Caballeronia sp. TF1N1: one gene and its partners. The protein of the gene in region 1 interacts with the protein of each later gene in a pairwise test. Links are inferred from orthologs where the notes say so. Each region holds a gene or a part of one and is shown in the gene's direction. Other genes may lie near its edges.

Evidence for each region. The genes of interacting proteins can lie anywhere in the genome.
Region 2: the proteins of rplL (region 1) and LDZ28_RS04580 interact in binary tests that used the Escherichia coli proteins (3 or more experiments, as listed by UniProt). The link is inferred for Caballeronia sp. TF1N1 from one-to-one orthologs.
Region 3: the proteins of rplL (region 1) and parC interact in binary tests that used the Escherichia coli proteins (3 or more experiments, as listed by UniProt). The link is inferred for Caballeronia sp. TF1N1 from one-to-one orthologs.

Annotation. Positions count from the first base shown.
Region 1 is NZ_CP084626.1:2,688,780-2,691,595, reverse strand. It holds rplL (50S ribosomal protein L7/L12), read left to right. Parts: upstream 1-1,129; coding sequence 1,130-1,504; downstream 1,505-2,816. Other genes in the region: rpoB (DNA-directed RNA polymerase subunit beta), read left to right, coding at 1,873-2,816; rplJ (50S ribosomal protein L10), read left to right, coding at 549-1,046; rplA (50S ribosomal protein L1), read left to right, coding at 1-247. UniProt on the Escherichia coli protein: The binding site for several of the GTPase factors involved in protein synthesis (IF-2, EF-Tu, EF-G and RF3). Is thus essential for accurate translation.
Region 2 is NZ_CP084626.1:994,352-997,094, reverse strand. It holds LDZ28_RS04580 (sulfurtransferase), read left to right. Parts: upstream 1-816; coding sequence 817-1,671; downstream 1,672-2,743. Other genes in the region: gluQRS (tRNA glutamyl-Q(34) synthetase GluQRS), read left to right, coding at 1,692-2,567; dnaE (DNA polymerase III subunit alpha), read right to left, coding at 1-603. UniProt on the Escherichia coli protein: Catalyzes oxygen-dependent 5-hydroxyuridine (ho5U) modification at position 34 in tRNAs, the first step in 5-carboxymethoxyuridine (cmo5U) biosynthesis.
Region 3 is NZ_CP084626.1:947,716-950,728, forward strand. It holds parC (DNA topoisomerase IV subunit A), read left to right. Parts: upstream 1-354; coding sequence 355-2,673; downstream 2,674-3,013. Other genes in the region: LDZ28_RS04360 (DNA topoisomerase IV subunit B), read left to right, coding at 1-289; LDZ28_RS04370 (CopD family protein), read left to right, coding at 2,841-3,013. UniProt on the Escherichia coli protein: Topoisomerase IV is essential for chromosome segregation; it is the principal protein responsible for decatenating newly replicated chromosomes. It relaxes supercoiled DNA.

The DNA of each region.
Region 1 (2,816 bases):
AGCTGTGCGTAACGCGAAGGCTGGTCAAGTTCAGTTCCGCGTCGACAAGGCCGGTATTATTCATGGCACGATCGGTCGTGCATCGTTCGAACCTGCTTCGCTGCGTCAAAACCTGGCAGCACTGGTCGACGCGCTGCAAAAGGCCAAGCCGGCCACGAGTAAGGGCGTGTACCTGCGCAAGATCGCTCTGTCGAGCACGATGGGTGTCGGCGTACGCGTGGATCAAGCCACGCTCGCGCAGCAGTAAAGAATTTGGGCGCGGTCTTGAGACCGCGCTGTAAAGGGCTTTGGGCGGTTGCGAGGTTGCAGTCTAAATCGAGCAACCGGTTGTCAAAGACCGTTGGTGGTGGCGTCGCGGTTGGACACTGCCTTAATTCAAGCCAACGCAGATGGCGAACCCGAAACGGTTTTGCAGTGGTTGAAGTCGGTTGTCGTGCGCTGTGATGCGAACACCAATCGATCGAGATACTCCTAACAGTCGGACGCCGTTGTCGAACGTGGTGCATGAGGGTTGGTAACCCGAGTGCATCGAATCTGGAGGTTTAACCGTGCCACTGAACAAAGAAAGTAAGCAGGCAGTCGTCGCTGAAGTCGCCGCGCAAGTCGCGAAGGCTCAGACGATGGTGCTCGCTGAGTATCGTGGGATCACGGTTGGCGATCTGACCAAGCTGCGCGCGAAAGCGCGTGAGCAACAGGTGTATCTGCGCGTGTTGAAGAACACGTTGGCGCGTCGCGCCGTCAAAGGTACCCCGTTCGCTTCGCTGGCTGAGCAGATGACCGGTCCTCTGATCTACGGCATCTCGGAAGATGCCATTGCCGCTGCCAAGGTCGTCAATGACTTCGGCAAGAGCAATGACAAGTTGATCATCAAGGCTGGTTCCTACGAAGGCAAGGTGATGGACAAGGCAGGCGTGCAAGCGCTGGCCAACATCCCGAGCCGCGAAGAACTGCTCTCCAAGTTGTTGTTCGTCATGCAAGCACCTGTTTCCGGCTTTGCGCGCGCTTTGGCCGCGCTGGCAGAAAAGAAACAAGGCGAAGCTGCATAACGCACACGCTTGGGCGCCAGTCGCTCAGTTAGGTATTAGCTAGATCGCTAGCTCGATCCGAATTCAATCTAGGAGTATTTCAAATGGCAATCGCAAAAGAAGACATCCTCGAAGCCGTTGGCTCGATGTCGGTTCTCGAACTGAACGAGCTGGTCAAGGCGTTCGAAGAGAAGTTTGGCGTGTCGGCAGCTGCTGTTGCAGTCGCTGGCCCCGCAGGCGGCGGCGCTGCTGCTGCTGTTGAAGAGCAAACCGAGTTCACCGTAAACCTGCTCGAAGTTGGCGCGAACAAGGTTTCCGTGATTAAGGCCGTTCGTGAACTGACGGGTCTTGGCCTGAAGGAAGCGAAGGACCTGGTCGACGGTGCACCGAAGCCCATCAAGGAAGCGGTGCCGAAGGCTGCTGCTGACGAAGCAAAGAAGAAGTTGGAAGACGCAGGCGCGAAAGCTGAAATCAAGTAAGTTTCATTGCGCTGTGTTGAGGCTGGCGGTTTTCCACCGCCGGCCTTTTTGTGCTTTGTGAGGGCAGAGTTTTTATGCGTGTAATCAGGCATAAATGTCCTCGCAGAGGCCAAAGAGAACAGTCGGGTCAGCATGAATTTCCGGCAGTTCTCTTTGTCTTCTGAAGCGACTGCAGAAGGCAAGTTTGGTCGGGTAGCGGGAAACACAGGCATCCGCTGCCGTCAGCCAGCGGTTGGTAGCGGCCAACCACCAAGCTTCTAGATTCGCGCGTCCTCCCCGGACATTCGCGCGAATCTCAGTCGGTGAACACCGGGCCGTGACGTCGAGGTATCCCGCCTCGCCAACGCCCGCCGTGATTCGGAGATCGTATGCAATATTCCTTCACCGAGAAGAAGCGTATTCGCAAGAGTTTCGCGAAACGCCCCATCGTTCACCAAGTTCCCTTTTTGCTGGCGACCCAGCTTGAATCATTCCAGACGTTTCTGCAAGCGGATACGTCCTCCACGCAGCGCAAGGCGGAAGGCCTGCAAGCTGCATTTACCTCTGTTTTTCCGATCGTTTCGCACAACGGGTTTGCGCGTCTCGAGTTCGTCAGCTACATGCTGTCGCCGCCCGCGTTCAACATTAAGGAATGTCAGCAGCGCGGCCTGACGTACTGCTCCGCCTTGCGCGCGAAGGTGCGTCTGGTTTTGCTCGACAAGGAATCGCCGAGCAAGCCGGTGGTCAAGGAAGTGAAGGAACAGGAAGTGTACATGGGCGAAATTCCGCTCATGACGCCGACGGGTTCGTTCGTCATCAACGGTACCGAGCGCGTGATCGTGTCGCAGCTTCACCGTTCGCCTGGCGTGTTCTTCGAGCACGACAAGGGCAAGACGCATAGCTCCGGCAAGCTGTTGTTCTCGGCTCGTATCATCCCTTACCGCGGTTCGTGGCTCGACTTCGAGTTCGACCCGAAGGACGTGCTGTACTTCCGCGTCGACCGTCGCCGCAAGATGCCGGTCACGATTCTGCTCAAGGCTATCGGCATGACGCCGGAGCAAATCCTCGCGAACTTCTTCGTGTTCGACAACTTCGCGCTGATGGGCGAAGGCGCGCAAATGGAATTCGTGCCGGAGCGTCTGCGCGGTGAAGTCGCGCGCTTCGACATCCAGGACCGCGATGGCAATGTCATTGTCACGAAGGACAAGCGAATCAACGCGAAGCACATTCGCGACCTCGAAAACGCCAAGACGAAGTTCATCTCGGTGCCCGAGGACTATTTGCTCGGTCGCGTGCTGGCGAAGAACGTGATCGATCCGGAAACGGGCGAAGT
Region 2 (2,743 bases), 1.7 Mb from region 1 along the record:
AGGCAGCCCGAGCTTTGCGGCGAGCGCGACGGCCTCCTGAAAATAAGCCTGTTCGCCCGGCTGACCGGCGCGCTGCAGTTCGATGTAGAACGCGTTCGGAAAGAGCGCCGACCAGCGTTCGGCGTTGCGTTGCGCGCTTGCCGCGTTGCCCGCCGCGAACGCCATGCCGATGTCGCCCTGCTGCGCGCCGGAAATGGCGAGCAGACCTTCAGCCAGCCCTTCTTCGAGCCATTCGACGAGCACTTCCGCGCGCCCGCGATATTGATTCGTCAGCCACGCGCGGCTCAACAGTTCGCACAGGTTGAGATAGCCGGTCTTGTCGCGCACGAGCAGGATCAGCCGCGAAGGCTTGTCGCGATCGGCGGGATTGGTGATCCAGACATCGCAGCCGGCAATGGGTTTGATGCCCTTGCTGCGCGCTTCCTTGTAGAAGCGCACGAGGCCGAACGCGTTGGCGAGATCAGTCAGCGCGAGTGCGCCCTGACCGTCTTTCGCGGCGGATTTGACGACGTCGTCCAGCCGCACGATGCCGTCGGCAATCGAGAACTCGGAGTGGACGCGAAGATGAACGAAGCGGGGATCTGACATGACGATATTGTACATGCGGCCCATCGCGAAAACGGCTAAGGGGCGCGCGTTAGCCGAACGGACAAGCCCTCGGCGATTCTCGAAATTGCGCTGGCGCAAACGGCGCGAACGCGGCGGCCCGCGCCTGCGAAAAGACCTGCGCCATTTGCGGGATAATACGGAGTTGCGCGGCGTCCCAGCATCCGCTTTTTGCCGCCCTTTTTACCGGCTTTGCCCCGTTATCCGATCATGAGCATTCTGAACCTCTCCGCCTACAAATTCGTTTCCATCGACGACAGCGCCGCGTGGCGCCCGCTCGTCACCGAACGCTGCAGCGCGCTTGGCCTGAAGGGAACGATTCTGCTCGCGCCGGAGGGCATCAACCTCTTCATCGCGGGGCCGGTCGCGGAGGTGCGCGAGTTCATCGATTACATTCGGAGCGACGCGCTCTTCGGCGACCGCTTCGCCGATCTGCAATTCAAGGAAAGCCTCTCCGCAAAGCAACCGTTTCGCCGCATGCTGGTGAAACTCAAGCGCGAGATCATCACCATGAAGAAGCCCGCGATCAAGCCCGAACTCGGCCGCGCGCCCGCCGTCGATCCGGTGACGCTCAAGGCCTGGCTCGACCGTGGTCACGACGACGAAGGCCGTCCGGTCGTCATGCTCGACACGCGCAATGCCTTCGAAGTGGACGTCGGCACGTTCGACCACGCGCTCGACTACCGCATCACGAAATTCAGCGAGTTTCCCGAGGTGATCGAACAAAACCGTGCCGATCTGGAAGGCAAGACGGTGGTGTCGTTCTGCACGGGCGGAATTCGTTGCGAGAAAGCTGCGATTCACATGAAGGAAGTGGGCATCGATCACGTCTATCAACTCGAGGGCGGCATCCTCAAATATTTCGAGGAAGTGGGCGGCGCGCATTACTCGGGCGAATGTTTTGTGTTCGACTACCGCACGGCGCTCGATCCGAACCTGCAGCAGACCTCCACTTCGCAATGCTTCGGCTGCCGCGCGGTGGTCAGCGTGGAAGATCAGCAGTCGCCGTTGTACGTGCCGGGCGCCACGTGCCCCGCGTGTCATCCGGATGCGAAGGCCGCCTAAACCTTGAACGAGCCCTGTAGATGACTTACCGTGGCCGCTTCGCGCCCTCGCCCACCGGGCCGCTGCACGCGGGGTCGCTCGTCAGCGCGCTTGCTAGTCTTCTCGATGCGCGGGCGCATCGCGGTAGCTGGATCGTGCGAATAGAAGATGTCGATGCACCGCGCACGGTGGCCGGCGCGGCCGACGAGATTCTCGCAACGCTCGCGCATTTCGGCATGCATTCGGACGAACCGCCGGTCTGGCAAAGTCAACGCGACGCGGCTTATCAAGATGCATTCGAGCGCTTGCTTGCCGCCGGCTTCGTTTATCCCTGCGGCTGCACGCGACGCGAGATCGCCGACTCGCTCGTTCATGCGCATGCGCGTCACGCGACGCTCGCTTATCCCGGTACTTGTCGAAGCGGCTTGCATGGCCGTCCCGCGCGCGCGTGGCGACTGCGCGTGCCGGGCGGCGACGCGGGGCGCGTCGGTTTCGTGGATCGCTGGCAGGGAATACAAACGCAAGATCTTGCGGCCGAAGTCGGCGATTTTGCCTTGAAGCGTGCGGATGGGCTGTGGGCGTATCAACTGGCTGTCGTCGTCGACGACGCTTCGGCCGGCATTACGCATGTCGTGCGCGGCGCAGACCTGCTGGATTCGACCGCGCGGCAGATTTATCTGCAGCAATGTCTCGATGTGCCGACGCCGTCGTATCTGCATGTGCCTGTCGTCAGCAACGATGCGGGCGAGAAACTCAGCAAGCAGACGGGCGCGGCGCCGCTTGGTCGTGACGCGCCGCTGGATGCGTTGGTGCAGGCGGCGCGGCATTTGAGTATCGACGTGGCCGCCGCCGGTTCGCTCGAGTCGTTTTATGCGGATGCGACCGCGCAGTGGGCGCGTCGGTTCGGGATTACTTAGCGGCATGCGTTCGCTTTTGAGGGGCGAATAGCTCGCGCCGCGTAAGCGTTCGACTGACGAGTGCGGTACGAGATTGGGCCTTTTGTCGCGTCAGGACTTTGGCTGCGGCCTTTAAGTGGTCAAAGAGCGGCACAAAAAAAAGCAACCTAACCGGTTGCCCTTTTCATCCCACACGT
Region 3 (3,013 bases), 1.7 Mb from region 1 along the record:
GCTCGACGAAGGCGAACTCGAAGCCATTTTAGACAAGCTGCGCAAGGACGGCGTGCGCGAAACCGCATGGACCATCAGCCGCTTCAAGGGCCTCGGCGAAATGAGCGCGGAACAGCTCTGGGACACGACCATGAACCCCGACACGCGCCGTTTGCTGCCGGTCGGCCTGGGCGATCTCGGCTTCGATCTCACCGTCTCGCGCATGACCATGCTGATGGGCAAGGGCGAAGCCGCGTCGCGCAGAAGCTGGCTCGAAGAGAAGGGCAACGAAGTGGAAGCGGACATCTGAGCCTCGCAATCTGGCCCATAGCGCCCGCATGCAACGCGCCCTGAACGCATAACAACGGATATTCGATGGGAATCACAGACGATCTCTTCGCCGATCAGCAAGCAGCACCGGAAGGCGAACAACTCACACTCGGCGATTACGCCGAACGCGCTTATCTCGACTACGCGGTGAGCGTGGTCAAGGGCCGCGCGCTGCCCGACGTGTGCGACGGGCAAAAGCCCGTGCAGCGCCGCATCCTCTACGCGATGAGCGAGATGGGGCTCGCCTCGGGCGCGAAGCCGGTGAAGTCGGCCCGCGTGGTCGGCGACGTGCTCGGCAAGTATCACCCACACGGCGACCAGTCCGCCTACGACGCGCTCGTGCGTCTCGCGCAGGACTTTTCGATGCGCTATCCGCTCATCGACGGTCAGGGCAATTTCGGCTCGCGCGACGGCGATGGCGCGGCAGCCATGCGCTACACCGAAGCGCGTCTCACGCCCATTGCGCGCCTTTTGCTCGATGAAATCGATCAGGGCACCGTCGATTTCATGCCGAACTACGACGGTTCGTTCGAAGAGCCGAAGCTCTTGCCCGCGCGTCTGCCGTTCTTGTTGCTGAATGGCGCATCGGGCATTGCGGTGGGTCTCGCGACCGAGATTCCCTCGCACAATCTACGCGAAGTGGCGCAGGCCGCCGTCGCGATGATCCGCGACCCGAAACTCGGCCATGCCGGCGTGATGGAAAAGCTGAACGGCCCGGACTTTCCGGGCGGCGGGCAGATCATCTCGAGTCACGCGGAAATCTCGACGGCCTACGAGACCGGACGCGGCAGCCTTAAAGTGCGCGCCCGCTGGAAGATCGAGGAACTCGCGCGCGGTCAGTGGCAACTCGTCATTACCGAATTGCCGCCGAGCACGTCCGGACAGAAGGTTCTCGAAGAAATCGAGGAGCTCACCAACCCGAAGATCAAGCTCGGCAAGAAGACGCTCACGCCCGACCAGTTGCAGACCAAGCAGACACTGCTCGGCTTGCTCGACACCGTGCGCGACGAGTCCGGCAAGGACGCGCCCGTGCGGCTCGTATTCGAGCCGAAGTCGAGCCGTATCGACCAGACCGAATTCGTGCATTCGCTGCTCGCGCATACGAGCCTCGAATCGAACGCGGCGATCAACCTGGTGATGGTCGGCGCGGATGGCCGGCCGCGGCAAAAGGGCATCGTCGAAATCTTGCACGAGTGGGTCGGCTTCCGCTTCGTGACGGTGACGCGCCGCACGCAGCATCGGCTGAACAAGGTGAACGACCGCATCCATATTCTCGAAGGGCGGATGATCGTCTTCCTGAATATCGACGAGGTCATTCGCATCATCCGCGAGGCGGACGAGCCGAAGCAGGCGCTGATCCAGCGCTTCAACCTGTCGGACCGGCAGGCGGAAGACATCCTCGAAATCCGCTTGCGTCAGTTGGCGCGGCTCGAAGCGATCAAGATCGAGCAGGAGCTGGCCGACCTCGGCACCGAGAAGACGAAGCTCGAAGAGTTGCTCAATAGCGATGCCGCGATGAAGCGTCTGCTCATCAAGGAAATCGAGTCGGACGCGAAGCAATATGGCGACGATCGCCGCACGCTGATTCAGCAGGAAAAGCGCGCGACCTTCGAAGTGCGCGTGGTCGACGAACCGGTGACGGTGGTCGTCTCGCAGCGTGGCTGGGTGCGCGCGCTGAAAGGCCACGGACTCGATCCGGCGGGTTTCACCTTCAAGGCGGGCGACAGTCTTTACGCGGTGTTCCAGGCGCGCACGCCGGACACGCTCATCGCTTGGGGCAGCAACGGGCGCGTGTATTCCGTGGCGGTCGCGTTGCTGCCGGGCGGCCGTGGCGACGGCGTGCCGGTCACGTCGCTGATCGAACTGGAGTCGGGCTCGCACTTGCTGCATTACTTCGCGGCGACGGCGGAGCAGCCGTTGCTGCTGGCATCGAGCAATGGCTTTGGCTTCATGGCGAAGCTCGGCGACATGGTGAGCCGCAACAAGGCGGGCAAGGCGTTCATGACGATCGACGAGGGCGCATTGCCGCTTGCGCCGATGCCGGTCGTGCCGGGCGCGAACTATGTCGCGTGTTTATCTAGCACGGGGCGACTGCTCGTGTTCGGCATGGACGAGATGAAGACGCTCTCGGGCGGCGGACGCGGCGTGATTCTGATGGCGCTCGATCCGAAGGAAACCTTGCGTCAGGCGCTTGCCATCGATGCACGCGGCGTGGTGATGATCGGCACCGGACGCGGCGGCAAGCCGAAGGACGAGAAGCTGTCGGGCTCGCAGTTGCAATTGCATCTGGGCAAGCGGGCGAGAAAGGGCAGGACGCCGGATGGGACGTTGAAGGTCGCGGAGTTGAGGCCGGTGTTCGAGTGAGGGCAGAGGAAGTTGCGCGATGCCTTAAGCGATACGTCGCGCACATGTCTGACACGCCTCGTCGCGATCATGCGTCGGGGCGTTTTCTTTTCGTTTGTCGACCGCTGTCCGGAACTGACACTGCGGCGCTCAAGTCGAATGCCCAATTCAAGAACAGTTGGAATCCCATGACCCACGCCATCGAAGCCGCCCTTTTCCTGCACCTGCTCGGTGTCGCCATATGGATAGGCGGGATGGTCTTCGCGCATTTCTGCCTGCGCCCGGCGCTCGGCGATCTCACGCCGCAATTGCGCCTGCCGCTCTGGGAAGCCGTGTTCGCACGCTTCTTCAACTGGGTCGC